Regions from separate parts of the Shewanella sp. Scap07 genome, predicted to be linked through region 1. Evidence: predicted binding sites of a transcription regulator. Region 1 holds the regulator's gene; each other region holds the start of a gene.
What was found. The regulator MetJ, encoded in region 1, represses methionine synthesis genes. The targets are predictions, from matches to a motif close to TAGACGTCTAGACGTCTA.
Positions count from the first base shown of each region.

Region 2: msrA (peptide-methionine (S)-S-oxide reductase MsrA) is a predicted target of MetJ. The motif match lies at 5,164-5,181, and genes of this name have one in related genera.
Region 3: metH (methionine synthase) is a predicted target of MetJ. The motif match lies at 4,534-4,551, and genes of this name have one in related genera.
Region 4: FLM48_RS09795 (cystathionine beta-lyase) is a predicted target of MetJ. The motif match lies at 2,838-2,855, and genes of this name have one in related genera.

Region 1 is NZ_CP041329.1:656,149-664,209, forward strand. It holds gene FLM48_RS02875 (LysR family transcriptional regulator) at 1-802, shown strand, start outside; gene traF (conjugal transfer protein TraF) at 971-1,945, shown strand; gene FLM48_RS02885 (sulfite exporter TauE/SafE family protein) at 2,029-2,769, opposite strand; gene metJ (met regulon transcriptional regulator MetJ) at 2,950-3,264, opposite strand; gene metB (cystathionine gamma-synthase) at 3,479-4,645, shown strand; gene FLM48_RS02900 (bifunctional aspartate kinase/homoserine dehydrogenase II) at 4,668-7,061, shown strand; gene metF (methylenetetrahydrofolate reductase) at 7,292-8,061, shown strand, end outside.
Region 2 is NZ_CP041329.1:2,438,220-2,446,280, reverse strand. It holds gene FLM48_RS10635 (dihydrolipoyllysine-residue acetyltransferase) at 1-1,393, opposite strand, end outside; gene FLM48_RS10630 (alpha-ketoacid dehydrogenase subunit beta) at 1,404-2,381, opposite strand; gene FLM48_RS10625 (thiamine pyrophosphate-dependent dehydrogenase E1 component subunit alpha) at 2,384-3,562, opposite strand; gene astE (succinylglutamate desuccinylase) at 3,757-4,791, opposite strand; gene msrA (peptide-methionine (S)-S-oxide reductase MsrA) at 5,207-5,686, shown strand; gene pgm (phosphoglucomutase (alpha-D-glucose-1,6-bisphosphate-dependent)) at 5,776-7,428, opposite strand; gene seqA (replication initiation negative regulator SeqA) at 7,458-8,003, opposite strand.
Region 3 is NZ_CP041329.1:3,985,040-3,993,100, forward strand. It holds gene FLM48_RS17470 (ABC transporter ATP-binding protein) at 1-121, opposite strand, end outside; cobalamin riboswitch at 222-379, opposite strand; gene FLM48_RS17475 (histidine phosphatase family protein) at 555-1,184, opposite strand; gene FLM48_RS17480 (ATP-binding protein) at 1,314-4,172, opposite strand; gene metH (methionine synthase) at 4,732-8,061, shown strand, end outside.
Region 4 is NZ_CP041329.1:2,237,816-2,245,876, forward strand. It holds gene FLM48_RS09785 (CreA family protein) at 1-395, shown strand, start outside; gene FLM48_RS09790 (PilT/PilU family type 4a pilus ATPase) at 489-1,592, shown strand; gene FLM48_RS09795 (cystathionine beta-lyase) at 1,627-2,799, opposite strand; gene pdsS (proteobacterial dedicated sortase system histidine kinase) at 2,911-5,088, opposite strand; gene pdsR (proteobacterial dedicated sortase system response regulator) at 5,091-5,783, opposite strand; gene pdsO (sortase-associated OmpA-like protein PdsO) at 6,007-6,741, shown strand; gene FLM48_RS09815 (marine proteobacterial sortase target protein) at 6,762-8,061, shown strand, end outside.

The DNA of each region.
Region 1 (8,061 bases):
GACTAAATTGGAGCAAGTGTTGGGGGTGAGCCTGATCATGCGGACCACGCGGGCGCAGAGGCTGACAGAGCAGGGGCAGTTGGTTTATCAAGAGTGTCGTCAAGCGATGAATATCATTGATGCTGCCTGCGCCCAAGCGATGGACATAACTAACTCGCCAAAAGGACAAATCAAAATCAATTCGGTGGGCGGCTTCATTGGTGAGGAAATTGTCGCGCCGTTGGTCAGTGACTTCGTAAAACGTTACCCAGATATTGAGGTCGAGCTGGATTTCAGCAGCCAACGGGTGGATCTGCTGTTGGATCAATTTGATTTTGTATTTCGAATGGGCAGTTTACCTGACTCTAACTTGATCGCGAGAAAACTGCTTACTCTGAGCAATGAAACCATGGCTGCGCCAGCTTACCTGCAACAAAGAGGGACGCCGAGCCACCCCAAAGAGTTAAAGCAGCATTATTGCATTACGGGCAGTATCGACCATTGGCATTATCAACACATCAGCGATCCTAAGTTGCATGCTGAGGTGGCGATTTCAGGCGGATTTAAATGCAAAAACGGCCGAGCGATGATCGCCAGTGCGATCGCTGGCAATGGTATTGTCAGGCTACCCACCTTGTACTGTCCTGACGAGCTGGCCAATCAAACCTTAGTTCCGGTTTTTAGTGACTGGAAAGTGGCCGATACCCCTGTGTACTTGGTTTACCACCAAGATCCCCATCGTGCCCTGAGGTTTAACATGTTTGCTCAGTATGTGGTCGAAGAATTTCAGCGCTATAGTGAGGAGAATTACCGCAAAAAATGATCGTTTCGCTGTACGCCTTTTAGGTGGCGGATTGCAGCGATTTTGGTGATCATTTTTGGCTGAAATAATAAAAATTTTCTGCCGTAGTGAGTTTTGATGAACTATCTTTAAATTCGATGCGTAGTAAAAGACATCACTACAACAAAAATAATATAAGGGCTGAATGAAATGAGATCACTTCATCTTTGTTTTAGCATGGCGTTAACCCTGATTTTTTCGGCAAATTTGTATGCCGAAGGGGGAGATTATGCCAACACTCAGCACTTAAAGCACTCGCCTTTAGCGCATCAAATATTCAGTGTTCAGCCACAAGCCAATGGGGTGAACCTAGTCAGCACACTAAACACATCAGATAACCCTTGGCAGCGCTCTGCCACAGTCAGTCACAGTCAGTCTTGGCCTTATGCAGCTAACCTGTCGCTGCAATATGATATTGAGCAGCCACCAGTTGATTGGATCAACGCCGGGGCGGTAAGTGGTGATATCAAAAGCCAATTAAGTGCTGAGCCAGCATTGGCGGCAGCAAAAACCACAGAGCATAATCTGACGATGAGTATGCCGCTGTCGATCGTTAATTTACCGATTGCAGTAGAGGTCACTCCCAAACTGCAAACCATAGAAAGCTATACAATCGCCGATAGCCTGTCTGCATACCGAAGTAACAGCGATACGCTAGCAGGCGATAGCCAAGTGACATCCAACCTTGATGTTGGCCTCGCACTCGAACCTGTTGATGGGTTGGTTGTGGGCGTATCTGGGCGTAATTTAGTCCCGCAAACCATCAGCGTTGATAACCCTTTTAGTGTGCAGGCGTATGACTATCAATTAGCGCCGCTGTATAACGCGGGTATCGCTTACCAGTGGCGCGCATTGAGTGTCAGTTCTGACATCGACCTTAATGCCAACCAAGGGTTTACCGATATCGAAGATAGTCAGTATGTTCGTTTTGCAGGGGCATTAAAGGCCACTGACTGGCTTTCCGTTAGCCTAGGCTATCGACATGATATGCTTGAGCACGAAGCAGATATTTACACCATTGGCACTGGCATGTCATTCGGGCCTAGCTTTAGTATTGATTTCACCGGTTTGGTTGATAGTGATGCTGCAGTCGGCGGCGTGCTTAAAACTTCTTATTATTTCTAACTCACCAGCAAGACGTCACGATAAAATCAGTGTCGCCACGCGGCTGCTTGTCGTCTGTGATTCAGCTACTCGATAATCGCGGCTTAGCTCGCGAGTTCAAATATTGATTTTGCAATTAATATCAATGCACTGAGCGAGCATAACAGCAACGTCATTGAACGAGTTTTGTCTTTATCGACATGGCCCACCATTCTATTTGCCGCAAGATAGCCAAGTACGACCGATGGCAGCAGTAATACCGACACACTGATATGTTGCCAAGTGAGCAGGCCCGTGACAGCCAAAATAGCCAGTGCAATCATCGAACTGAAAATGAAAAATGCTGATAGGGCAGCACGAAACTGTTTGGCATCTTTACCAGCAAGCAATATCGCCATCGGCGGTCCACCAATGGCAGCGATATTACCAAACACCCCAGATAATACGCCCGCAGCAAATAAGCTCTGTTTGTTAATTGCCAAATTAAACCGCAGCACACTGAGCAATACCGCAACTAATACAATGGTGGCAATGGCTAATCCCAATATCGGCGCTGGGGCAAACAGCAGTAGGGCTGCGCCAATAAAGCCACCGGGCACACGCCCCAGCAAAGCATATTGAAGACCATTAAACTGCAGCGAGGCGCGCTCTCGCATCAAAGTGAGTAGAGAAATAGAAAAGCCCATCAAAATCACCGGCGCCGGCACAAGCTGGGGATCGACCAGATACAGCAAAGGTGAGGCTACCACGGCTAAGCCGAACCCAATGAGGCTCTGGGTTAACGCGCCAGCAAAAATAATCAATGAGGCGAGTAATAAGGTTGTCGGATCAATCAAGTCGAACATAGAGCGCCTCTGCAGATAAATGAGCGATCAGGTAGAGCCTGATCTTTCAGTACGACTATTTGCTGTGATTGGCTGCGGTGGAAAACTAAAACGTGGAACGTGAACAGGTTGAAACGTCAGCCGAGATGGCCTGGCTAACATTTCAAACTCAGTAGGTAAACTAGAGCAAACGCGGTTGATCTATTCTAGTTCTTCCCACTCGATGCCCATTTCGTCCATCAAGCGTTTCACTTCTGCTGGCATGCTATCGGGCTTATCTTTAGACAAGTCTTCATCGTTAGGCAATGGCTGGCCAGTATAAGCATGCAAAAATGCTTCGCATAACAGCTCGCTGTTGGTGGCATGGCGTAAGTTATTAACTTGGCGGCGAGTACGTTCGTCAGTTAATACTTTTAAAACCTTAAGCGGAATTGAAACAGTGATTTTTTTTACCTGTTCATTTTTTTTGCCATGTTCAGCATATGGGCTTATATAATCGCCATTCCATTCAGTCATCGACTCACCTGTAAATTCTCAAATTCGGGGCAGATTTTATACCCTTACAAACTACAGTCAAATTATTGCCTCTTATTTTTGTTAATTGCAAATAGATTTCTACATGTTTGGACGTCTAAATGGCTAAAATTGGTTGACGAGGGCCACCACCTTCGGTACATTTAGACGTCCAGACATCTCTTAGGTGTCTATTTTCATATTTTAGGAGTAGATGATGACAGAGCGTAAATTGGCCACCGCAGCAGTACGTCGAGGTATTGAGTCCGATACTCAGCACGGTGCAGTTGTACCGCCTATTTATCTTTCTACCAACTACTCATTTGATGGGCATAAAAATCCACGCGATTTTGACTATAGTCGCTCAGGTAACCCTACCCGTTGTATTTTAGGTGATGCCATCGCCGAACTGGAAAAGGGCGCGACTGGCGTTGTGACCTGTACAGGTATGGCTGCCATTACCCTAGTTACTAGCTTATTGGGGCCAGATGATCTGCTGGTGGTTCCCCATGATTGTTATGGTGGCAGTTATCGACTGTTTACTAATTTGGCCAAAAAGGGCGCGTTTAAATTAGTGGTTGTCGATCAAACCGATGAGGCTGCATTAGCCGAAGCCATTAGTAAAAAGCCTAAAATGGTGTGGCTAGAAACCCCCTCTAATCCGCTTTTACGTGTTGTTGATATTGAGACGATTGCCCAGGCCAGCCACGACGTGGGAGCTCAAGTCGTTGTTGACAACACTTTCCTTTCGCCCATCCTACAGCAGCCTTTATTATTGGGTGCTGATATTGTGATCCACTCAACCACCAAGTATATCAACGGCCACAGTGATGTTGTCGGTGGTGCCGTGGTGGCTAAAGATGCAGAAGTGGGCGAGTTACTGCACTGGTGGTCAAATACCTTAGGTTTAACTGGATCTGCTTTTGATAGTTACCTGACATTGCGCGGTATACGCACCTTAGCCGTGCGTATTCGTGAGCACCAAGCTAATGCAGAGAAAGTCCTGGCCGTATTAACACGTCATGATGCGGTTGATACTGTGTACTACCCAGGTTTGCCTGATCACCCAGGACATAAAATTGCGGCTAAACAACAAGCAGGCTTTGGTGCCATGCTCAGTTTTGAATTAAAAGGTGGCGAAGCGCAACTTGTTGCCTTCCTGGATGCGTTAAACTATTTCTCTGTGGCCGAAAGTTTAGGCGGTGTGGAAAGCTTAGTGGCTGTGCCTGCCACCATGACACACCGAGCGATGGATGCACAGGCGCGCGCAGAAGCGGGCGTACACGATACCCTCATCCGTTTATCTGTCGGTATTGAAGATGGCGAAGATTTAGTGGCTGATATCAGCGCAGCGTTAGATGCCGCCAATGCGGCTAGTTGTTAAGCTCGTTTAGTAGGAGTAACAGATGACACGATGTCATTTACATAAATTTGGTGGTTCTAGCCTAGCTGACGCTGATTGCTATCGCCGTGTCGCGCATATTTTGCTGACTCATGGTCACAGCGATGATTTAATTGTGGTATCAGCAGCGGGCAAGAGTACTAATTTTCTCTATAAACTGCTTACGCTACGTGACAATGGTGAACTGTGGCAAGAAGAGCTGCAGGTGCTGATGAGTTATCAGCAAAACCTGATTGAACAACTGCTATCCAATGAGCAAGCCCGCAGCCTACGTGAACGTTTAGCCACCGACAAAGCAACGCTAATCAGCTTGTTGTCATTAGAGCGCTTAAGTGAATATCAAAGCAACCAAGTGGTGAGTTTTGGTGAACGCTGGTCGTCTTGTTTATTGGCGGCATTGCTACGTGAATCTGGCGTGGCGGCTGTTGATGTAGACGCGCGCACTTTACTCGTGGCTGATGAAGCAGCGGTGCCGCAAATTCGGTTGCAAGAGTCGAAAGACAAAGTGCAGGCCGCGCTGAGCGCTCACCCCAATCAACGAATTGTAATCACCGGATTTATTTGTGCCAACGACAGTGGCGATACATTACTGCTAGGCCGTAATGGCTCAGACTTCAGTGCCACATTGTTAGCAAGCTTAGCGGATATTGAACGCGTCACTATCTGGACCGATGTGGAAGGGGTGTTCAATGCAGACCCTAACCGTATCAATGATGCCAAACTACTTAAGAGCATGTCGTTAACCGAAGCTAACCGTTTAGCGCATTTAGGCTCTCCTGTGCTGCATAATCGCACCTTACAGCCGCTGTTCGATACAGAGGTTAGCTTAGCGGTACGTTCAAGTTACGCACCGCATACTGACTTTACCTTAATTGCCCCGAAAAGCTCGCAAGCAAGTGCGCCTGTGGTGACTAGCTTACCTTCAGTGTCATTACTGCAATTAACTGCCCGTGCACCACTGCCACAGCTGCTAGCAAGCTTTGCTCAAGCAGGGCTTACGCCTTTAGCGCATTGGCCGCTCACGCAAAACCGTGTTGAGCTAGCTTTTACCCATGAAAACGAGAAACAAGCGCTGGCAGTGATTGAGTCTAACAGCAACGAATTGGCTGTGAGCGAAGTATCAGTGAAGCAAGATTTAGGCTTAGTGGCATTAGTGAGCGCTGACGCCAATTTGTATCGCCGTGGTTTTGCCCGCTTGTTGAGTCGCGAAGCTCGGCCGCTGTGCAATGATGGCTTGAGCTTAGTCACTTTAGTGCCGAAGTCACAGGTTAACCTGTTGACCCAAAAGGTGCATCGTCGCTGTGCTGGGCCAAGAAAGCGCATTGGCGTGTTGCTGTTGGGTGTGGGTAATATCGGCGAAGCGTGGATTGATCTGTTTAAACAGGCCAGACCTAACCTCAATAAAGAGCTAGAGGCCAGCGTTGAACTCATCGGTTTGCTCAGCTCGCGCAAGGCACTGCTATCAGATACCGACATTGACCTAGACAGTTGGCAACAGCGGTTTGATAGCGAAGCTGAAGCTTGGCAATACAGCCAGTTGTTTGACAAGCTACAAGGCCTAGAGTGCGATGAGATTGTCGCGCTCGATATCAGTGCTAGCGCAGATTTAACCCTGCAATATCCTGCGTTTTTTGCCCGTGGAATCCATGTGGTCAGTGCCAACAAGTTAGCCGGTTCTGGCCCACTGGCGTTTTATCGTGAACTGAAGCAGCAGCTGGGTAATCGTCGCTTATTTTGGCGTTACAATGCCAGTTGCGGTGCCGGGCTGCCGGTACAGCATGCGCTCAATGATCTGCATAACAGCGGGGATTCAATTGAAGCGGTTGGCGGGATTTTCTCTGGCACCCTATGTTGGCTGTTTGAGCATTTTGATGCCAGCAAGCCGTTTTCGCAGTTGGTGTTAGAAGCCAAAGGTTTAGGCATCACAGAGCCCGATCCTCGCGATGATCTCTCCGGCCGTGATATGCAGCGCAAACTGCTTATTTTAGCTCGTGAGATCGGCCATGAAATTGAGCTTGAGGATATTGAACTTAATTCGTTAGTCCCACCCGAGCTGGTTGATATTTCTACTGAGCAATTTATCGAACGTATTGGTGAACTGGATGCGCAGATGCTGCAGCAATTCCAAGCGGCTGCCGAGCAAGATAAAGTGTTGCGTTATGTTGCCTCGTTGGATCAAATCGATGGCGAGCTTAAAGCGGCCGTTGGTATCCAGTGGGTTGATAGGGATCATGCTTATGCCAACCTCACACCGGGAGATAACGTGTTTGTGGTGCGCAGTGCGTTCTACCAAGACAACCCGTTAATTATTCGCGGACCAGGTGCTGGCCGAGAGGTCACTGCGGCTGCGGTGCAGTCGGATCTGGCGCAGATCTGTCGCGATCTACTGCAAGAGTAGCGATACAAACTATTGAAAAGGATGCTGCGGCATCCTTTTTTTATGCCATTTTTCCGCTAAGGTCAGTAATAGCAATCAGTATAAACCAATCGTTGTACTGTCTAATGAATAGATATTTCACCAATCAGGCATTTTTACGCTTGACTTCAACCTCAGTTTCTCTAGTATATGGACATATAGACGTCCAAACGTCCATATGTAATTAAATTAGTCGGTTTGAGGAAAAAGAAATGGCATTTCATCACGCACAACATGCAACGTCGTTAAACCAGAGCTTATCTGAGCTTAATGGTGATATTAATGTGTCATTTGAATTTTTCCCGCCTGCTAATCCAGAAATGGAAACCTTACTGTGGAACTCAATTCGTCGTTTAGAGCCGCTAAACCCTAAATTTGTGTCAGTGACCTACGGCGCAAACTCTGGCGTACGTGATAGAACCCACGGGGTGATTGAGCGTATCCAAAAAGAGACTGATCTGGTTGCCGCGCCTCACCTAACATTAGTTGATGCCAGCGATGAAGAGCTGATTGAGTTGGCGAAACATTACTGGAATTCTGGTATACGCGATATTGTTGCTTTGCGTGGTGATTTACCTGATGGCAGCCCTAAACCGACGCGTTTTGCCAATGACCTTGTGCGCTTGTTGCGCTCGGTTGCTGATTTTGATATCTCAGTTGCTGCATACCCAGAAGTGCATCCTGATGCCACCAATGCCCAAGCGGATTTGATTAACCTCAAGAAGAAGATTGATGCTGGTGCTAACCGTGCGATTACTCAGTTCTTCTACGACGTTGAGTCATACCTACGTTTCCGCGACCGTTGTGTTGCCGCTGGTATTGACGTGGAAATCGTACCTGGCATCCTGCCGGTTACTAACTTTAAGCAATTGAAGCGCTTTGCAGGCATGACTAATGTGTCGATTCCTGGCTGGTTGCATAAGCAATTTGAAGGTTTAGATGACGACCCATCGACCCGCGCGTTGGTTGGCGCTAACGTGGC
Region 2 (8,061 bases), 1.8 Mb from region 1:
TAATAATCGGCGTTGCTACCGTACCGCCTAACGCACCAATGTTAGAAATAGAGATACTGCCGCCTTTAAGATCCGCTGGCGCCACTCGGCCACTACGCGCATCGTTAGTTAAGCGGGTAATATCAGCAGCGACTTCCAAAATTGACTTGGCCTGCACATTTTTCACATTCGGTACCAACAAACCAACCTTAGAGTCCACGGCCATACCAATATTGTGATCCGCTAGATAAGTCAGCTCGGTACAGTCTTGATTCACTCGACTATTGATGATCGGGTATAGCTTAAGTGACAAAGACATGGCTTTCATGAAAAATGGCATCATGGTCAACTTAAGATCATCAGACGAATATTTCACTTTCATCTGCTCTCTTAGTGCACAAAGCTCGGTTAAATCCAGCTCTTCACAATAAGTAAAGTGTGGAATCGTTGAAACCGACTCGGTCATCATCTTAGCCATCACCGCTTTGACGCCCTTAATCGGCTCGACACGATCCCCTGCACCACTCGCCACAGCTTGACTACTTATCGCACTCTGGCTTGCTTGCGTTTGCGGCGAGCTTTGCGCTGTAGTGGCTTTTACTAATTGACCACGATAACGCTCAACATCATCTTTGTAGACTCTGCCATTTTTACCGCTGCCAGGGATTTCTGCGATATTAATATCATAACTACGCGCTAAACGGCGTACAGCTGGACTGGCCAATGCTTTGCCTTGAGCCACATTGTTATTGCTGCTTGCCTCGACTTGGCTTGCTGATGGTTGCTCGGCGCTTTGCGCACTCACTGGATCAACAGCCGCTGTTTCACCTGCAACTTCAACCGCAACCTCAATGGCAAATAATGGCTGATGAACTTTAGCTAACTGGCCTTTACGATAATGCAATTTAGCCACTCGACCATTTTTAATAGCAGGGATTTGCACTAAAGCCTTATCGGTCATTACATCAGCAATCGGCTGATCTTCAACGACGTAATCACCTTCAGCAACCAACCACTCTACTAGCTCACACTCTACGATGCCTTCACCGATATCGGGCAATAAAAACTCTTCAATTTGTTGGGCACTTTGCATTGAAGGTTTTTCATCAATAACTTGTTCAACTGCCGCTTCTACCGGAGCACTTGATGTTTCAACTTGTTCACCTTCAGCGCTAGCGTCCACATCAACGCTATATAAAGGCTCATGCACGATGGCAATCTCACCTTTTTTGTAATGAAGTTTTTTGATGACACCTGCGTGAGGTGCTGGAATTTGCACTAAAGCTTTATCTGTCATCACATCGGCAATAGGTTGGTCTTCAACCACAGTATCGCCTTCAGATACTAGCCATTCTACCAGTTCGCACTCAACGACACCTTCACCGATATCGGGCAAAATAAATTCTTTAATCACAGTTTTGCTCCTAAAATTTGACCGATGCTTTAATGGCTTCAAACGTCTTTAAGGCGTCTGGCATGTATTCTTTTTCATGCACTAACGGGTAAGGAGTGTCGAGCCCACATACACGTGCAATCGGTGATTCTAAGTGCAAAAAGCACTCTTCTTGAATTGTCGCAGCAATTTCACCGGCAAAACCACCAGTCAGTGGCGCTTCGTGGTTTATCAGTAGACGCCCTGTTTTACGAACAGAGTTAGCCACGGTTTCAACATCCCAAGGTGCCAGTGTACGCAGATCAATCACTTCGCACGAAATGCCCTTCTTCGCAGCCATTTTGGCGGCGTCTTCAATGATTTCCATTTGTGCACCCCAACTTAGCAAGGTGATATCTGAGCCTTCTGTTACCACTTCAGCTTTGCCCAGTTCTATCTCATAAGCTTCATCTGGCACTTCGCCGACGTTGGCGCGGTATAAACGTTTAGGCTCAAAGAAAATCACCGGGTTTTTATCGCGAATAGAGGCAAGCAATAAGCCTTTTGCTTGATAAGCATTACGCGGTACAACCACTTTAAGCCCTGCAGTTTGGGTAAAATAGGCTTCTGGAGACTGAGAATGATAGTGTCCGCCGGCGATGCCACCGCCATATGGCGTACGGAAGGTAACGCCACCAACATTGAACTCATTACCACTGCGGTAACGGAACTTTGCGGTTTCGTTGACTATCTGATCGATGGCCGGAAAGATGTAATCTGCAAACTGGATCTCTGCAATCGCCGTCATACCATTTGATGCTAGACCATTGGCAAAACCTGCAATACCTTGCTCGGTTAATGGCGAGTTAAAGCACCGCTGTTTACCAAACTTTTCCTGTAATCCCGAAGTCGCTCTAAAAACCCCACCAAAGTGACCGACATCTTCACCAAATAGCATGGCCTTATCGTCTGTTTCCATCGCTATCGACAAAGCATCATTGATGGCTTGCAACATATTAATTTTAGCCACGACTACACTCTCCCTGCGCTATTTGGATAAGACTCTGGATATTTCTTCACATGCTGTTTTAATGACTCAAGTTGGGCTTTTAGCCTTGGCGTTGGTTCATCGTAGACATCTTGTATTAAGGTATCGACATGCGGCAGTGGCAGCTTTTCAGCTACTTTCAACTCAGCTAAGACTTCTTGACGATACTTATCATACAACTGATTGTCTTGCTCTTCAGTTAGCCAGCCTTTATTCATCATCCACAACTTAAAGCGTTTGACAGGATCATGCATTTGCCACTTCTCTTCTTCCTCTTTAGAGCGATAACCCGATGGGTCATCTGATGAAGAGTGAGCACCAAGACGGTAAGTCATCGCCTCAATTAATACGGGTGCGTTATTCTCTATCGCGTAGGCTCTAGCCTGTTGCGTTGCAGCTAACACCGCTAGCATGTCATTGCCATCAACGCGGATTGTATGCATACCGTAACCCACACCGCGGCTTGCAATGCCATTACCAACAAACTGCTCTTCAGTAGGTGTAGAGATTGCGTAGCCATTGTTACGACAAAAGAAGATAGTGGGAGAATTAAGCACTGCCGCCATATTTAGCCCGGCATGAAAATCACCTTCAGATGCAGCACCTTCACCGAAATAACAGATAGCCAGATTGCGCTTACCCAACATTTTTAGCGAGTAGCCCACACCCGTTGCTTGGGGGATTTGTGTCGCCAAAGGAGAAGAAATGGTTTGGTAATTAAGCGCTTCGCTGCCATAGTGAATCGGCATTTGTCGGCCCTTACCCAAATCTTTTTCATTACTAAACAGCTGATTCATAAACTGCTCAGTGGTGAAGCCGCGATAACGAATCGCTGCATGTTCACGGTACTGAGCTAAGATGACATCGCCATCATCTAGCGCGGCCGTGCTACCAATAATCGATGCTTCTTCACCGGTACAGGTCATGTAAAAGCTGATACGCCCCTGACGCTGCGCACCTAACATGCGCTCGTCTAACACCCGTGTAAAGACACAAGTGTCATAAATCTTTTCGGCCAACGCCTGATCAATGACCGGTAACACGGCCTTTTCATATGTCGTGCCATCAGCTTGAAGAATTTTTAGAATAGGAATGTTCATCGAATCCTTGTCTAAAAAACTCACGCGATGCACGGTTTCTGTGCTGCTTGTTGCGTTGCTCATACTCTATCTCTTAATCAGCTGAGTGCTATTGTTCTTGAAGCCCCGATAAACTCATCGAATCTTAACTGTTTGTTATACGCCGGAAAGACATTACGTTAACGTAAACTACCTATCAAGCAATAGCACATATTGAACATCAACTAAGGCTAAATTTAATTGTATAATTTGCTTTACAACGACCCTATTATCGCAGTCTAAGCAATATTTTCAGTCGATGCAGGTTTTAACATCAATACTGTGCGCTGCCCAACAGGAACATTGGCGTTAGGGAACACAATGGCTTCAACAGGTTGTTCAATTTTAATATCATTACCGCCCTCTTTCGCTAAAATGTAGCCCTGTGGAAAAGCAGTAAAATTCTCTACATCATTAGCAAAGGTAAACTCGAAATCTTCAAAGCCTTTGTTGATGGCTCGGCACACTTGATAAAGATTAAGCTTAGCGGCATCAAACGGCTCAAGTTCGAGCGGTTTAGCGCTAACTAATCTCACTAGCATTTCTTTAAGGGCGATAAAACGAGTCATATCGTTTTGCCCCATTGGCATGACCTTACCAAGCTCAATCGTAAATGCATCAGCTTGGTATTTTTCTGATGAGTAATAGCTAAAAGTTGTGGTCGGTTCATGGTGAAACAGCACAGTTTCAATACCGCACGCAGCTAAAAACATAATCTGTTCGCTGCTGTATGCGCGTCCGGGACGATAAGGGTAGATAGCAAACTTCTCATGTTTAGAGCCACGAATCGCTGTATGCAGATCATAATGAATCTTTTGACTAGCGGCATCGCCCTCTTCAAAAAAACGGTCAACGTAGCTTTCAAGCTTTTTAGCCCGTACTCGCTCGGGATTAGCTAATCCCTCACCTTTTGAATGCGCGCCACTGAACAAGCGATTTAAATTCTCATCAATAAAACGGGTGCCGTTATGAATTGCAGCCGGATTACCAATTAGAAACATCACCCGTTGATTCAGGGTAATCGTTTCGGCAAGTATTTCGCTAATGAGCTCGTTACACAGCTCTATCGGTGCTGTCTCATTACCATGCACCGCACAAGATAAAATGATGTCTTTACCTTGACTGTCACTGGGCTCAAACACAATTACACCTGTGTCCCAAACCGACACTTGGGTGGCGTTTTTTAAGCTAAAAGCGAGTTCCTCATCGAGGCTGAAAGGGTTATCTAGGGTGAGTTTTAAAAAATCTTTTGATGCTTGGAGTGCTTGTAACACGGTGGTCTCCTTTAATTGTGCTCGCTGCTGGGCATGTCAACATGCTCTCGTGCAGTTAGATCCTTGATGCGCTCGGCGCGATTTGGCACCGATAATAGCATTTAAAGACTTTGACCACTACGACAGTTAAAGACTTTTACCACTACGGCAGTTAAAGACTTTTACCTTAAAGCGCAACTGAAGGCTTATACCATTAGATAGCTTATTGAGGCCGACCCTTTACGCTAGTTAAGTGCAATTGAGCTTACACTCATTAACGCGATAAACATTGCAACAACGGGCCGATTTATTGGCTAAGTCAACCGAGCATAAGCATGACTTTTACAAAAAGGTGTTGCAATCATTTTACCGCTAAGTCATTATTAGGCCGTATAGACGTTTGGATGGCTAAAGAGATAAAGGTGAAGGTTTAAGTATGGCGATAGCAACTTTCGGCGCGGGCTGCTTTTGGGGTGTTGAGTACTTTTTCAGACAAATCGAAGGGGTACAAACTGCTACCTGTGGTTATATGGGCGGCAATGATCAGTTCACTCGGTATGAAGAGGTCAAACAAGGTGATACAGGCCATGCTGAGGTAGTGCAGGTTGAATTTGATTCGCAGCAAGTTAGCTATGAAGCATTACTGAATGTGTTCTGGCAAAACCATAATCCGACCAGTTTAAACCAGCAAGGTGGGGATATCGGTAGCCAATATCGTAGCTGTATCTTTTTCCATGACAAAACCCAAAAGCAGCAAGCAGAGTCATCTAAGTTGCAACTGATAAAAAGTGGTAAATGGGGAACAAGGCAAATTGTCACTGAAATCGTACCCGCTCTCACCTTCCACAAGGCAGAGGAATATCATCAAAACTATCTGCAAAAGAACAATTTACCAAGTTGCCACATCAGCTATTAAACAAAAAAGGAGCCTAAGCTCCTTTTTTTGTTTGATTATCTCACTTGCTGTAGTGCACAGTACTAAGCGTACAGTACTAAACGTGCGATTTAGTCCAGCATAGTTTTAATCAAATCCTGCGCTTCTTCCAATACTTGTGCTAAATGTTGCTCAGACACGAAACTTTCTGCATAAATCTTAAAAAGCGCTTCGGTACCAGAAGGACGAGCCGCAAACCATGCATTGGCAGTCGTCACTTTAAGGCCGCCAATTGCAGCACCATTACCCGGTGCATGAGTGAGTACTGCAGTAATGGCTTCTCCCGCAAGGTCATTTACCCCAATGCTCTCTTGAGTCACCCCTTGTTTAACCAACTCATTAAAACGTTGCTTTTGTGGTAAGGCTACAGGGTTATCAATACGACGATAAAAACTCTCACCGTGTTTGCTCACCAAATCTTGATAGCGCTGTGCTGGAGTTTGGCCGGTTACCGCCAGTATTTCCGCTGCCAATAGTGCCAAGATAAATCCGTCTTTGTCAGTACACCAAGTGGTGCCGTCACGTTTTAAAAAGGCCGCACCGGCACTTTCTTCGCCGCCAAAGGCAAATTCGCCGTTGGCGAGACCATCGACAAACCACTTAAATCCAACAGGGACTTCACATAGTTGTTGGCCTAAATCTTCACATACGCGATCGATCATCGCGCTAGACACTAAGGTTTTACCCACTAACAAACCAGTTTGCCATTGTGGACGATGGGTCATCAAATATTCTATCGCTACCGCCAAGAAATGATTTGGATTCATTAAACCATAACCAGGGCAGACTATGCCGTGACGGTCATAGTCAGGATCATTGCCTACGCAAATATCAAAATCATCTTGATGGCGTAATAAACCCGCCATTGCATAGGGTGATGAACAATCCATGCGAATTTTACCGTCTTTATCTAACGGCATAAACGCAAATCTAGCATCAAGATTATCGTTAACCACTTGGATATCGACACCATAACGTTTGGCGATATGCGACCAATAGTGGATGCCTGAGCCACCCAGTGGGTCAACTCCAATACTAATGTCTGCATCAGCAATGGCTTGCATGTCGATGACAGTGGCTAAATCTTCTACATAGGGGGTAATTAAATCCTGATCATCAACCAGACCCAATGCATTAGCTTCTGCAAGCGATACACGCTTAACCCCTTCGAGTTGATTGGCTAAATACTGATTGGCCCGCGCTTCAATCCACTGGGTTATCTCAGCCTCTGCGGGTCCACCATGCGGCGGGTTATATTTGATACCGCCATCTTGAGGTGGATTATGGGACGGTGTCAGAATCAAGCCGTCTATTTTATCTTTACGTTGATTGTTTTGACTAATGACAAAATGGGAAACAACCGGGGTCGGTGTATAACCATTTTGCTGATGAACAATTGCTTTAACGCCATTGCCACCAAGCACCTCTAGCACTGAAATATTAGCCGCTTCAGACAAAGCGTGAGTATCAATACCCACAACCATCGGGCCACTTATATTGGTACCATTACGGTAATCCACCACAGCTTGGGTAATCGCGAGTAAATGATCTTCATTAAAACTGGCATTTAGGGCACAGCCACGGTGACCGGAGGTGCCAAAACTCACTCGTTGCTGCGGTAATTCACTATCAGGGTTAACTCTATAATAGGCACTCATCAGCCTAGGTACATTAATCAAATCCTTTTGTTGCGCTAGTTGTCCGGCGCGATCATGTATAGCCAAAAGCTCACCCCTCTATTTGCCTGTGTTGATTAAACTTTGCTGGTAAATACTTCGATATCAGCGTCAACAATATCAAACTGTTTTAACACTTCGGTTAAAATGGTGCGTTTTTTCGCAGTATTGTTGTTAGTTGTGACCCAAAAACCGCTACTGCCAATCTCTTTAGGGTTAGCAGACTTACTGGCTTTAAGCAGTTCGGCTTTTGAAGTGGCAAAATAGAGACGATCGCGGCCTTTAATTTGTAACACTTGGTCAAACTGCTCAGGCGTAGCTTGGTAAACCACATTGAGCAAGAATAGAAAGCGGCTAACAGCACTTTTCTGCTCGGCAAGTTGGGGGTCATCGATGCTGTCTTGTAATGTTGCAAAGCTAACTGGCGTATCTTCAGTTGGTGCAACTTTGGCATGCTCAACGTCCATACTTGGCTGGCTAATCTCTATTGGTGCGGCGACATCTTGCTCGCTTAAATCTAAACCAAGTAATCGTCGAAGGATGTCAGAAGCACTCTCGCCAATGCGTTCCGTTTTACTGGCAATATGGCGGTACAACTCTTCATCAACTTCTATATATTTCATGGTTAACTTCTTCCTTAAGCAGTAAAAACAGCAAAATCATGCACCATCGTAATATCAG
Region 3 (8,061 bases), 1.8 Mb from region 1:
TTTTACCTGCAGCAAGCTGCAAGTTGACGCCTTTAAGAATCGTGCGCTCACCCGCATGCCAATGCAGATCAGTTACATTTAGTGCATTATCGCTATGATGTTGACAATCTTGTGTAGGCATCGCTAACTGACTTCCCACTTGGTCACCGTGGAAATGTAGTTGCTGCCAACCGATATCATGAGGTACTTCATTTCAAGCTCCCTCGAGTTACCCGCTCGAGTTTCTTGGCGAAAAGTAAGGCAGGTATCCTGGCTTGCGATAACCTAACGCAGGTTAGCATCGGTTATGGCGTACAGTTGCGGGCACAGCTTGGGCAGGCAGTGAGACTGCTCCCCAATTCCCTATTAAGTTAAGCTTATCTTACCCAGTAACTAGGCCAATAAGACGCTCAACACCTTACTTTCGACTATCGACATCTAGACGGCCAATAGTCTTTAACTGTGGCTATTATGCCGATTTTCAGCCAAGTCGCCAACCTCAGTAGCAAAATGTTGTCTCAGTTCACCCTAGTGACATCGACCTCAATTCACCGACTTAAGCGAAATCGAACGGATTAACCATTAGGCCAATGCAGCCGGTAGTGCATCTGACCATCCTCGCCCTGATATAAGGTGATATTGACCACAGCGCCATAGGGGATATCCAGCTGAGAATAAAAACCACTGGCTCGACTAACGCCTAGCGCTTGTGCCATCAAGTGACGTATCACTCCACCGTGGGTTAATAATAATATGTGTTGACCCCGGCATTGATTGGCTATGTGCTCAAAGCCAGTTTGCACTCGCATTTCAAAAGCTGCCATAGTTTCGCCATTGGGTGCAGGGTTTGCCCATGGATCTTGCCAATAGGCTTCAAGTTGCGGCTGGCAAGATTGATATAGCTCATCTAGTGGCTGGCCGTCCCACTCGCCAAAGTCAATCTCGGCTAACCCGTCGCACTGCTGATACGCAAGCCCATAACGGCTGTTAAGTTGCTTAGCCACAGACATGCAGCGCTGCCGCGGTGAGCTAAAACACGCGTTTAGTTGCTGCGACTGCATCGCAAGTTTGTCTACCAACTTAGCAATATTGTCGAGCATCAAGGCTTGCCCCTGCGCGCTAAGCGCGACATCGGTAGTGCCCCGTAAAATTTGACCGCCTTGGCACTGACCGTGACGCATTAGATATACGCTGGTTATTTTCATCAGATGGATAAGCTTGTTAATGAACACTATGCACCTAGCCTAACGACTTGGCAGGCGCAGATACAAGCATGTTGATCAACTTTTAACTACAAGCGCCAAGGTTAGATTAGCCTAGTTCTATGTAAACGCTCAGATATCAAAGTTTATTGGCGGTGGCTTGGTATGATCTTTAACTAATAACCTCGGAAATAAAATATGATAAACCAAGCCTTCATTTGGCGCGGTTTTGATATCCACCTTCCCTTGCAGTTTTTGACTGACTAAGTTGTAAACTAAATGCGCACCTAAGCCGCTTCCGCCCTCATTGCGCTTAGTGGTATAAAATGGGTCAAAGAGATTTTTTACCCCCTCTTCATCTAAACCGATACCATCATCAGCATAGATCAGTTCAACCGTCTCATCTCGTAACTGTGCTTGAATGGTCATAGTGCCGATTTGCTCAGCTTCAAACCCATGCAAAATACTATTCATGATCAAATTCGTGATCACCTGTGACAATGCACCTGGATAGGTATGGCACATTAAGCTAGGGTCGCAGTCAATCGTTATATGATGGGGTAACTGCTTCAATGTTGGCCGCAGCGATAATATTACTTCTTGCAAATACTCCTTAAGTAAGAATTGCCGTTGCTGCTCACTAGATTGATCGACGGCAACACGCTTAAAGCTTTGAATTAAGTTTGAGGCGCGGGCATTATTTTTTAAAATAATATCCATGGCCTCAATGCATGTATCAATAAACTGAACAAACTCTTGCTCGTCTAGCTCACCAGCTAGGAACAATCTTTTTAGCTCATTGACCTGATCATTCATATGCGAAGCGGCGGTGACACATACCCCGATAGGAGTGTTGATCTCATGCGCTATGCCCGCCACCATTTTACCCAATGATGCCTGCTTTTCATGCTCTACCAGCTGATTTTGGGTGCGCTTAAGCTTATCCATCGCCGCCTGCCACTCCTCGGTACGTTGGGCAACCAGGGCTTCCATTTTGTCAGAGTATTGCTTTGCCAACTGCTCTTTTTCTTTTGCATAGTTAAGCTGCTGTCGCAGTTGAGCTGGGCTAATTTTCAATTGGGTTAATAGCTGTCTGTAATAGCGAGCAAGCACCTGCTTTTCTGACTTCGAATACAAGTTTGATTGTGTCACAACCATATGTGCCACTGATGCCCCGGTTATCCCGCTCAACAACCGTTCTGTGGCTCGCTCTAAATTGGCCAACTCTTGCACGTTAACCGGGTCTTCAACCGACAAGCCCACCTCTAATAGGCACATATCGACTTTGAGTTTGGCTAAATCATCTCTGAGATATTGACCAAAAATATCGGCAATAATGGTCAATTTGGGGGCTAAGTCGATATCCTGTGGTAGCAACTCAAATAAGGCTTCATTGTCTTCGCCTTTGTCGGCCATGACATCGATAAACTCAGCGCTGTAGCGCTGCTCTTCTGCAGGGGTTTGACTAAAAAGACTCACCATGATCAACGTCGAAATATTGGCAATTAACGACCAAAAAGTCCCATGGCTAATATGCTGCATTTGCGAGCCAAACAGATGCTCTGGGCGCAACCAATCTATCCCCCACGGACCTGCGGTCAAAATATCTGCCGATAACCAACCGCTATTCATCAGCGAGGGAAGTAACAAGCAATAACCCCAAACGCTGAATCCTGCGGCCAAACCGGCAATGGCGCCTTTGGTGGTAACCGTTGGCCAGTAAAGGCCACAAATCACTAACGGCATAAACTGTAATATCGCGCAAAATGACAACATCCCCATATTGACCAACATATAGGAGTCGCCCAAAAGTAAATAAAACACCTGACCTGCACCGAGGATCAAAAATACAGCCAGCCAACGACTTTGCAGTAAATAGCGTTTAAATATGGAGTTTGGGAAATAACGTTGCAGGAAAGGCAGTGCAATGTGATTACTGAACATGGTCGATAAGGTCATGCCAGACACCATCAACATCGCCATTGAGGCCGAGAAGCCGCCAATAAATACCAACAGCGTCAGCAAAGGTTGGCCGGAAGCCATTGGTAAAGCCAACATAAACATATCTGGATTCTGCGGGCCAAGTAACAACAAGCCAGCAGCCGCAATGGGGGTAACAAATACCGTCATCAAGAATAGATATAACGGCAGCATCCATTGCGCTTTTATGACGTGCTTAGCATTGGCGTTTTCAACCACCATAACGTGAAACTGGCGAGGAAGGAGTAAAAATGCTGAACCGGCTAACAACAAATAGCTACACCAAGTCATTAATGCAGGTTTTTGCGCCATCGTTTGTGCCATTTCAGGCAACTGCTGTTGCAGTTGAGTTAATATCGCCAAGGGTGAATCAAACAGGTAAAAACTGACAAATAACCCCACCGCTAGCATCGCAATGAGCTTGACACTGCCTTCAATAGCTAAAGCTAACATCATCCCAGGATGGCGCTCAGTTGGATCTAAATGCCGAATGCCAAAAACAATGGTAAACAATGCTACTCCAGCCCAAATGAACCAAGTCAGTGCTTGATATACAGGCTCGCCACTGTCAATTACGGTGTCTATTGCGCCGTTAATTGCTTTTAATTGCAGCGCTAAATAAGGGACTACGCCGACCATAGCCACAACCGATGCCAGCGCCGCAAGCGTGATACTGCGATTAAATCGAGCGGATAGGAAATCGGCAATACTGGTGACATGATAAACTTGCTTAACCAGCAAGATGCGCTGCATCAACGGCCATAGCACCAGCATAACTAAACTGGGCCCTAAATAGATGGTCAACATTAACACGCCAGAGGTGGTCGCAATACCGACACTGCCAAAGAAGGTCCAACTGGTGCAATAGATTGCAATAGATAGCACGTAAACTGACACGCTATTGGTGACTTTCTGCGCGCGTATACTGCCTGATTCTGCCCATTGGGCAATTAAGAATAAAACACCGATATAACCAATAATAACCAGTATCAAGGTAATTGGAGATATCATGTTTTCATACTCCAACTCGTCGCTTCATTGACTGCGCAAACTCATCACAAATAGCAGCGCTATTAATCCAAGCCAAATAATTGAAACGACGATGATGAGCTGACCAATATTAAAATCAATATTGGTGGCCATGGGCCATGTAATGACCATAGAAGCGAGTATCAGTATTAACCACCTAAATGCTGGCAACGTTGTTTTGTTGATCACCACGCATCTCCATTGCTTGACGTTGTATAAGCATAGTACAAACTTAGCGCACTATTATCGGTCGTAAACATCGATAGCGTGGGATAAACAGCGGACTTGAAAACCGATAAACATCGAGCAATAAACTTGCTCTTAGCAGGTCAACTGATTAGTATAGACGTCTATACGTATAAACATCTAAAAGTAACACTGCATGTTGTTGATTAAGCATGCTATAGCTAATACTTAAAACCGCTGGTCTCCTTATTGTATGAAAGCAATATTTTGATCAAATAAACAATGCTATACAATGTGTTACGTCGCTTAGAGCGAATGTGTGTCTGTTGCAGTCTGTTTTAAATAGGTAAAATTTATGGCGATCCGTACCCCGATAACTCAAGTTAGGCAAATCAACGCGCAAATCGAAGCGCAGCTGAAACAACAGATCCTGATCTTAGATGGTGCTATGGGTACCATGATCCAAGACCATAAATTAGAAGAAGAACACTTTCGTGGTGAACGTTTTAAAGATTGGCCGTGCGATGTTAAGGGCAATAACGACCTGTTGGTGTTAACCCAAGCAGACATCATCAAAGAGATTCATAAGCAATATTTGCTCGCTGGTGCCGATATCATCGAAACCAACACGTTTAACGCCACGCGCATCGCGATGGCCGACTATGAAATGGAAGAACTGTCGGCCGAAATCAACCTTGAAGGAGCCCGAGTGGCTCGAGCAGCCGCTGATGAAGTTGCCGCTGAAACGGGCCGCCATTGCTATGTTGCAGGGGTACTTGGCCCCACCAACCGAACCTGTTCTATCAGCCCGGATGTAAACGATCCGGGTTATCGCAATGTCAGCTTTGATGAGCTTGTCGAGGCTTATATCGAGTCAATTGAGGCACTCATTGCCGGCGGCAGCGACATCATCATGGTGGAAACCATTTTTGATACCCTCAATGCCAAAGCGGCATTATTCGCCATAGAAACCGTATTTGATCAACTCGGCCAGCGACTGCCGATTATGATTTCCGGTACGATTACTGATGCCTCAGGTCGTACACTTACCGGACAAACCACCGAAGCCTTTTATAACTCACTGCGCCATGTAAAGCCCCTGTCTATCGGCTTAAACTGCGCCTTAGGCCCGCAAGAGCTGCGCCCCTATGTAGAAGAGCTTTCAAAAATAGCTGAATGCTATGTGTCAGCGCATCCTAATGCCGGCTTACCCAACGAGTTTGGTGGCTATGACGAAACGCCAGAAGAGATGGCCAGCGTTATTGGCGACTGGGCGGCTGAAGGCTTTTTAAACATTATTGGTGGCTGTTGTGGTACCACTCCAGATCATATTCGTGTCATCCGTGAAGCTGTCATTAAACATCAATGCCGCGCCTTACCTGATATCCCTGTTGCCTGTCGCTTGTCTGGCCTTGAGCCTCTGACCATTGATGAAAACTCGCTGTTTCTCAATGTGGGTGAGCGTACCAACGTGACCGGTTCAGCTAAATTCTTGCGCCTTATTAAAACCGGCGAATATGAAGAAGCGCTATCGGTGGCCCGCGACCAGGTGGAAAACGGCGCACAAATCATCGATATCAACATGGATGAAGGCATGCTTGACGGGGTTGAGGTGATGCAAAAGTTCCTCAACTTAATCGCCTCTGAGCCTGATATTTCCCGTGTCCCCATCATGATTGACTCTTCCAAGTGGGAAGTAATTGAAGCGGGCCTTAAATGCATTCAAGGTAAAGGCGTCGTCAACTCTATTTCCCTGAAAGAAGGTGAAGACAAGTTCATTGAGCAGGCTACCTTAGTTAAGCGCTATGGCGCTGCAGCGATTATTATGGCCTTCGATGAAGTTGGCCAAGCAGATACCATGGCGCGTAAAGTGGAGATCTGTACCCGAGCCTACAATGTATTAGTGGATAAAGTGGGCTTCCCCCCTGAAGACATTATTTTTGATCCCAATATTTTTGCCATCGCCACCGGTATCGATGAACATGACAACTATGCGGTAGATTTCATTGAAGCCACCCGTGAAATTAAGCGCACCCTGCCCCATGCAATGATTTCAGGCGGGGTATCGAATGTGTCATTCTCGTTTAGAGGTAACAATCCGGTCCGTGAGGCTATTCATGCCGTATTCCTTTACCATGCGATTCAAGCGGGCATGGATATGGGGATTGTTAATGCGGGACAGCTTGCCATTTATGATGACATCGATGCCGATCTTAAAGAGAAGGTCGAAGCCGTTGTGCAAAACTTGCCTTGTCCTGTGGCCGACTCTAACAACACCGAACAACTGCTCGACATTGCAGAGAAGTACCGCGGCGATGGTAGCACTGCAGGTAAAAAAGAAGACTTAGAGTGGCGCAGCAAGCCTGTTAATGAGCGTTTAGCCCATGCACTGGTTAAAGGTATCACCGACTTTATTGACGAAGATACAGAAGAAGCTCGCTTGGCCGCTAATCGACCACTGGATGTCATTGAAGGGCCGTTAATGGACGGCATGAATATTGTGGGCGATCTATTTGGCTCAGGTAAAATGTTCTTGCCCCAAGTGGTTAAGTCTGCGCGGGTGATGAAAAAAGCCGTTGCCTACCTCAACCCTTATATTGAACTGGAAAAGGTCGAAGGCCAGTCTAACGGCAAAATCTTAATGGTCACCGTGAAAGGTGATGTGCACGATATTGGTAAGAACATTGTCGGCGTAGTGTTGGCCTGTAATGGTTATGAAGTGATAGATCTTGGCGTTATGGTGCCGGTTGAGAAAATCATTGAAGTCGCCAAAGCCGAAAATGTGGATATTATTGGCATGTCTGGACTGATCACCCCAAGCCTTGATGAAATGGTGCATAACGTTAAGTCTTTCCACAAAGCGGGCTTAACCATCCCATCCATTATTGGTGGTGCGACTTGCTCTAAAATTCACACCGCAGTGAAAATTGCGCCGCATTCGCCCGAAGGTGCTATCTATATTGCCGATGCATCACGCGCAGTGCCTATGGTATCTAAGCTGATAAACGATGAAACTCGTCAAGCGACCATAGATGATGCCTACAACGAATACCAAGTAATGCGCGACAAGCGTAATTCCCAAGCCAAGCGCAAGCAGATAATCAGCATTGAAGCAGCCCGTGACAACCGCTGCCAGCATGATTGGGATAACTACAGCCCATTTGTGCCCAATAAGCTCGGTCGTCAAGTGTTCGATGACTACCCATTAGAAGACTTGATTGAGCGCATCGATTGGACCCCCTTTTTCCGCAGTTGGGAGTTACACGGTCACTTCCCTAAAATCTTAGATGATGAAGTGGTGGGTGAAGAAGCGCGCAAGCTCTATGCTGATGCCCAAGCTATGTTGAAAACCATCATTGAAGAGAAGTGGCTCACCGCCAAGGCGGTCATTGGTTTATTCCCAGCTAATACCGTTAATCATGACGACATTGAAATCTATACCGACGAAAATCGTAATGAACTGGAGATGACCACCCATCACCTGCGCATGCAGATTGAACGCGTTGGTAACGATAACTTCTGTTTAGCGGATTTTGTGGCGCCAAAAGATTCAGGTGTGGCCGATTATATGGGCGGTTTTGCGGTGACGGCCGGCCATGGTATTGACGAACATGTCGCCCGTTTTGAAGCCGCTCACGATGACTACAATGCCATCATGCTTAAGTGTTTAGCTGACCGATTAGCC
Region 4 (8,061 bases), 1.6 Mb from region 1:
GGCTGTTTACCACCAAAGATGTGGTGATAGATGCTCGTGACGATCCAAAAATTGCCGGGGTGACTTGTCATATTAGTCGAGTGGAAGCTAATTTAGATTTTGCCGATCCCTCCGACATGAGCATTTCCTGTCGACAAACCGGGCCGATAAGTCGTGCCGATATTGCAGCGATTGACCGCAGTAAAAATGGTGAAATTGTATTTAAAGAGTCGTTAAGTATCTTATTTAAATCACTAAAAGTGCGTCGAATTTACGATGCAGAAAATCAAACTTTGCTGTATTTGTCGTATTCAACCAAAGAGACCAATGGGAGCCATAAACACGCACTGTCGACAGTGCCTTTGTATGGCACAGAGGCTTGGGTCGACAACCAAAGTGAATCTGCCCCAAATTAGTGGTTAGTACTACAGGTTATTGATTTTCTGCTATGTTTTAAAGGCAACCTTGAGGGTTGCCTTTTATATTGGACTCGCAGGTAAGGGATGCCTATGGGAATTGCAAAGTACTTAAAGTTAATGGTGTTAAAGCAAGCATCGGATCTGTTTTTCAGTCCTGATGCGCCTGTACTGATTAAAATAGAAGGTCAATGCAGCCCAGTCGAACAGCAAACGATATTGCATGCTGATGATGTTAAGAGTTTGGCGTACTCATTAATGAAAGATCGCCAATTAGCCCAATTTGAGTCTGAGTGGGATGTCAGTATTGGTATAACCTTAGCTGGTGTAGGTCGATTTCGAGTCAGTATTTTTAGGCAAATGGCTGATGTGGCGATGGTCATTAGACATATCAAAACTGAACCACCGCAATTACATGAACTGAATCTACCGCCGTGTTTAGCAGATTTAGTCATGCAGCCGAGAGGATTAATTTTGGTTGCTGGCGCTACGGGATCAGGCAAATCGACCACATTGGCTTCAATGATTGATTATCGCAATGCTAACCAACCTGGACATATTCTTACCATTGAAGACCCCATCGAATTTGTTCATAGCTATAAACAAGCCATTATTAATCAACGTGAAGTTGGTGAGGACACTAAAAGCTATGCTCAAGCATTGCGCAGTGCGATGCGCGAAGCACCGGATGTGATACTCATTGGCGAGATCCGCGATCAAGAGACAATGAAAAATGCGATTTCCTATGCTGAGACCGGCCATTTGTGTTTAGCGACTATTCACGCAAGCAACAGTATAGAAACGTTAGATCGAGTGATAAACTTTTTCCCTGAAATTGCCCATAAGCAGTTATTAATTGATTTGTCTCACAATCTTAAAGCGGTTATCTGCCAACGTCTAATCCCAGGAGTGGATCAAAAGCGTTGGCCTGCGATTGAAATCCTTCGAGATACCCCGTTCATTAGAGAGCTCATTCGACGCGCAAAAATTGATGATATTCGTGATGCACTTGAACGTAATTTGGAACAAGAAGTGGTGACATTTGATGAGGCGATACTGCAGCTGTATAAGCAGGGGAGAATAGATAAACAAGCAGCGCTTAATTTTGGCGATTCACGCCATAATTTAGAAGTGAAAATCCGTTTACTTGAAGGTAAAGGTATCAGCGATGACTATCAAGATATTGAGGTCAATTAATCAGGGTGGCCAATACCACCCTGAAAAGGATCCATTATAGTGCTTGGTTGAACCGCTCAAACGCCGCATCTAGATCGGCAATTAAGTCGTCAACATTCTCCAATCCAATATGTAAACGTATCAGCGGCTTACCGCTATCCCACTGGGTCGCAGTACGCAGCTTATCGATGCCAAAAACGCCCAAAATTAAGCTCTCATAGCCGCCCCAAGAAAAGCCCATCTTAAAGTGCGCCATGTTCTCAACAAATGCGGTAACAGACTTGATGTTGCCTTGCTTTAAAACGAAGGAAAACAGGCCATTGGCACCGCTAAAGTCGCGTTTAAAAAACTCATGGCCGGGGCAAGTTTCAAATGCCGGATGACGAATATGATCAACTTCTGGGCGGTTAGCCAACCAGTTGGCAATCTTAAGGGCGTTTTGTTCATGCTGAGCCATACGTACACCTAGTGTTCTAAGGCCGCGGCTGGCAAGGTATACGTCATCGGGTGAGGTGCATTGGCCCATCAGGTAGCTGTTTTCCCTGAGTTGCTCCCAATGTTTTTCATTGGCGGTTGCAGTCCCCATCATTACATCACTGTGGCCCACAATATACTTAGTGGCCGCCTGAATGGAGATGTCGACGCCCATGTCAAATGGGCGGCTATTAATAGGCGAAGCCCATGTATTGTCGAGCATAACTGTCAAATCATGTTGATGCGCGATTTTGCATAAAGTAGGGACGTCTTGTACTTCCATGGTAATAGAACCTGGCGATTCTAAGAACAAAACCTTGGTATTGGGTTGAATAAGCTCGGCGATACCTGCGCCAATCATAGGGTCGTAATAGGTGGTTTCGATACCATAGCCGGCCAATAATTTATTACACAAATCGCGAGTCGGCTCGTATGCGCTGTCAACCATCAACAAGTGATCGCCGGCTTTTAAAAACGACATGAGCGCAGCGCTAATGGCGGCACTACCTGAAGGGTAGAGTGCGGTGCCTACTCCGCCTTCGAGTTCAGCAATGGCAGCTTGAAACGCGAAATGAGTCGGGCCACCACGGCGACCATAAAACATTTCACCATTGGCGCGGTTCTTGGTGGCAAACCGCATCTCTTCGATGGTATCAAACACCATAGTTGAGGCTCTAAATACCGGCGGGTTGATCACCCCTTTAGTCCACTTTTTATCGCGGCCTACGCTAACAATTGCTGTTTCTTTTTTCATGAACATTACACTCTGTCGCTGACGTCTATTTAGCCATCTTAACATCTGTACGGCTAAATAGAAGTGGTGCGTGCGCTAAGTTGAATAATTTAGAATTAACGCGCTGTATTATTAGCCTGAATACAATGGCAATTTAATGGTGATCTGGACGCCAATGGCCTGCTGTTGTTCATCAAGCAGGTTTTTGGCTGTGATGCTGCCTTGATGGAAGTCGCAGATGAGCCTAGCAATATAGAGCCCAAGTCCTAAGTGCGGCTTTTCTTGGGCTTTTTGACTGCGCACTGACACCATAGATTCAAATATTTGCTCACCCATATCGCTAGGCAATGCCGGGCCATGATTACTCACTATGATGATGGCTTGTTTGCTGCTGGCGCTTAAATCCACGGCAATAGCACTCTCTTTAGGACTAAATTCAATGGCATTGGCAATCAGTTTATCCATTAGTTGGGCGATATATTCCGGTACACCTTGCATTGGCATCTGCTGCTCACTGAGATTAAGGTTAAATGTCTGCTCTGGGTAGGTGAACTGATAACCTTGCATCACGCCCGCGATGACCTTGTTTAATGCAAACTCGTCTAGCTCAGCTTGCGATAAGCTTTGTTCTAAGCGAGTGGCTTCACTCATATTGTTAAGGATCATATTAAGCCTGCTGACCCCTTCTTGCGCACGATCAACGTATTTCTGACTGGCTTCATCCAAGGCTTGGTTGTTGAGGTGCTCGAGTGAGGAGCGCACTACCGCCACAGGTGTGCGCAGTTCATGGGAGAGCCGAGATGACATATTTTCCAAATAGTGGGTGTACTGACCTAAACGACTAACAATGTTGGAGAAACTGCGTGACAAATCACCAATCTCATCCCTCACTTTGGAGCCTTCAATGGCTTTTTGAATTCGGCCCTGGCTATCAATGGCTTGTTCGGCATCATCACGTAGCCGTCTAATGCGGCTAGAGATGCTCGACGCAAAGAAAAACAGCGCCAGTGTTCCCATACTCATAATGGTGAGAATGACATTAAACAATTTTTCTAGTGCGCGATTACGCAAAGTGCGAATGCCATGGGTTGTCTCCTCAGCTATGACGACTCCCATCACTTTATCGTCAATCCAGATTGGACTGGCTGCTGCCAGCACTACAGCCTTGTTATCGGGAGTCAGTCGCCATGTAGAGCCTTGCTTTCCTTTTAAGGCCAACTCAATGTGACTGCCGTTGAGAACCGTTGAATCTTGCAAAGAGTCGACAAAATCTTTCGGTGGCGTGGTTAGAATTTTATAATAAAGCGGGTGCAGGTACTGCTGCTTGAATTGGTCCCAAGCATTGTCTGCTGGTTTATCCGCTGCGGTTTTTGTCCACACACTTTGGCTAGCGCGAATGTCACCCGATTTAGCCAATACGCGTCCATGCTTGTCTACGACCCATATACGCGAGCTATTATGGCTCATACCTTTGATAATGCTTTCAATTTCGGGGGAGGGTACGAGTACGGTTCCAAGCTTTTCAACATCATCTATGCCCGAGGTACCGATAATGGCTTCGATGTTGCGGCTGTATTTGGAATTGACATCGGCAATGGCAAAACCAAGTTTACTGCCAACCATGTGCAGCGGCATTCTTAGTTCAACATTGTACCCTTTGTCGGTCTTCAGCCATTTGCCTTGAATACGTACTTCAGGCGTTACCGGCGTGCGCTTGTTGGGGTCAAGGGGGAGTTCAAACGCGCTAACCCAACCATCTTGAGTGGTAGAGACGATATAACGCCTAAACTCGCCGTCTGGCGCCAAGGTGGCAATACTTAAATGATCATTATTATCGATTTGTAGGCTGTTACTGCCTCGATATATTACGCTAGGGTCTGTGACTTCAAAAAATGCATATAGGTAGCCAGAATACTTGCCGACCATATGCTCAAAACTCAGGGTTAATGGCTTAGCGGGATCAGCGCGGTAAATCTGGTATTGCTCAGCATAATTGATAGAACGGTGGCGATAGGCATCCCAATCACCTAACTTGCCATCAAGTTGAATTGGACGTGCCAACGGGTAAGCATACAGGTCGCGGCCTAGCTGTACTTGATTAAGAAAACTGGCTTGTTTGTCAAACAGCTTTGGTCTCTCATGCAGGGCGGTTGCCAGTGCTTGAGTCGTACCTTCAAGGGTTTTTTCCTGTCCGTGTCTGAGGTATTTTTCCATCTCCCACACGTACTGATAACCCAACCAAGGTAGGCACAATAAAAACAACGATAAAATGGCAACTTTTGAGCGTAGACCAATGGGCGGATGGTACATAGTTAACCTTGTGGATCCCAGCGGTAACCCATACCGTATACGGTATCAATGCAATCAAATTCGCTATCTTGCTGTAAAAACTTTTTCCGAATCCGTTTAACGTGCGATGTAATCGTGCTGTCATCGACATAGATTTTTGCATCTTGCATTAACGCTTGGCGACTGCGGACATGGCCAGGGTGCTTGGCCAGCGCATGTACCATCCAAAACTCTGTAACGGTTAGCTCAATGGCTTGTTGCTTCCAATAGACTTGGATGCGATTGGCATCGATAGTTAAATCACCGCGTTCAATTAAGTTATCTTGCTTGGTTGTTTGCGCGATGAGCTCGCTGCGGCGAAACAGCGCCGCTAAGCGTGCAATCAGGTGCGGGAAGCTGACGTCTTTAGTGAGGTAGTCATCCGCACCCAGTCTCAGGCCACATACCGTATCAAAGTCACTGTCGCGGGCGGTCAGAAAAATGATTGGCAAACTACTGGATAGGGCTCGCAGCGATTGACAGAGAGTAAATCCCCCATCAATTTCATCTTCTAAGCCAATATCTATTATGGCCAAATCGGGTAAGCGTGTGGCAAATGCCTCCATCGCACTAGGACGATTGGCATAGGCTTGAACTTGGTAACCTTGTTGCTGCAATACTTCTTTATAGTTTTCGCGGATAGCCGCTTCATCTTCAACGATGGCAATACGTTTCATAACCAACGAGTCTCTTTTACTGCTTTGATTGTTCGAACTATACAGTAATTTTTGCGGGTTTAAAGGCGTGCAGGCCAATTGCCATTTTGTTGCCACATTTGATCGACGCAATGCCATTTTTGCCGCCCAATGTAGCCATTTCAAATCGTTTTAATAGGTGACATCAAGTTCATCGACACATTAAGTCGACATCTAACAAACAGTTGAAATAAAGGAATACATTATGAAAAAGCAACTTCTAAGCGCATTAATTATCTCAAGCGTTACTTTCTCTCAAGCGAGCTTCGCCGAGCAAGCACAAGAGCCTGAAACCCGCAGCCATAACGAAGAGCTCATTGGCCTAAGCTCGGGCATTGTCCTGGGTGCTGTGGTAGGCGGCCCCGTTGGTGCGATTATTGGTGCCTTTACCGGAACCATCATTGGTAAATCTGTTGGTGATGAATCAGAGCTGAAAAGTAATAGTGCGCAATTAGCAATGCAACAAGATGAAATTGCCAACCTTGCAGCTGAAAAACAGCGTCTGGCGGCCAACCAGCAGCAAACCAAACAGCAACTTGTGGCGTTAAAACAGGCGCAGTCTACTCGTTTAGCTGAGCTGACTTTAGGCCTCAATGTGCAATTTAAAACCGGCTCTTCAGAAATCCAACCGCATTTTCAAGCGCAGTTAGATGAAGTGGCCTACTTGCTAAATCAATCTCCTAGTTTACGACTCGACCTCACCGGCTATGCCGACAGACGTGGCGATTCAACCTACAACCAAGCCTTGTCAGAGCAGCGAGCGGCAGAAGTGAGAGGTTACCTAGTTAATAAGGGGGTGGAAGTGGCACGACTAGACACCAGTGCCTTTGGTGCTAGCTCACCACTGAATCAAGAACAGAATTTTGAGAATGACTTTTTTGATCGCCGTGTCACCTTACGCTTAGTGACCGAAGAAACTGCTGTTGCAGCCAACCACTAAGTGATTTTGGGAGCAATACGATGGACATTGCATGCTCGAAGGAATGGCAACACCACCCAAAAGGGCTCCCGTTGGGAGCCACTTGGGCCAAACACATTTTAGTGACCTTTTCTGTAGCCGTTATGCTGTTAAGTGACGCAGTTATGGCGATGAGCGCCATAGAACCGACTTTAGGTCAAAGCTACATTAATTATCAACTGGTTGAACAAAGCGGCAAGCTTTTTGACGGTAGCCCCACACAACTGGTTAGCTTGCCCACTCAAACTGATGTCGAAATGCAGGTCACGGGTTGGGTTAATCGTGCGCGGGTCAAACAAACTTTTGTTAATCACACCGAGCACTGGATGCGGGGGCAATTTCAATTTCCCTTACCCCATGATGCGGCTATTGATACGCTAATCATGCGAGTCGGCGAACGAAAGCTGGTTGGGGTGATTAAGCCCAAAGCGCAGGCCAAAGCCATGTTCGAGCAGGCGCAAAAGCAGGGTAAGACAGCAACATTAACAGTACAGCGACGACCAAACCTGTTTAGCAATGCCTTTACCAACCTCGCACCGGGCGAGACCTTGCATGTCGAACTGGTCTACCAGCAAAGATTGCAGCTACGTAATGGTCAGTTTGCATTACGCTTTCCAACGGCCATCACACCTAGGTATGAGGCAGTTAGGACGAGCTCAGCTTCTAGGATTGATGATGCAGCTTTGGCTCCTGCAAATACCAGTTTTGTCGCGGCGAAGCAGGCACATATGACTCTCAATATAACGCTGAATGCTCAAGCTGATATCAGCAGTATTAGTGCGCCGTACCATGATATTGAGGTCAGCTCGAAAAACAGTAGCGAGTTGAATGTTGCGTTAAAGGAGGCGACGCGGCCCGAGCGTGATTTTGTGCTCAACTGGCAAATGCGATCTGCACAGCAACCTGTGATAGCAGCATTTAGTCAGGCAGGGATCACCCATAGAGGGTTGCCAAGCACAAAAGATAATGAATTTTTGCAAGATTCGTTACCTAGTGCTGAGCAAGAATATGGCTTAGTGATGGTGAATCCGTCTTACGGCTCAGAGCGGCAAGTACATCGTGAACTGATATTGGTGGTTGATACGTCGGGCTCAATGTACGGTGAGTCAATACAGCAGGCTAAATCTGCGCTGATAACGGCATTGGCTGACTTAGGCAGTCAAGATACCTTTAATATCATTGCTTTTGACTCTCACACCCGCAGTTTTGCCCCTTACGCGATGCCAGTGACTGCCAGAATGCTTGGTAAGGCCCAGCAGTTTATCAGGCAACTGTCTGCCGATGGTGGCACGGAGATGTCCG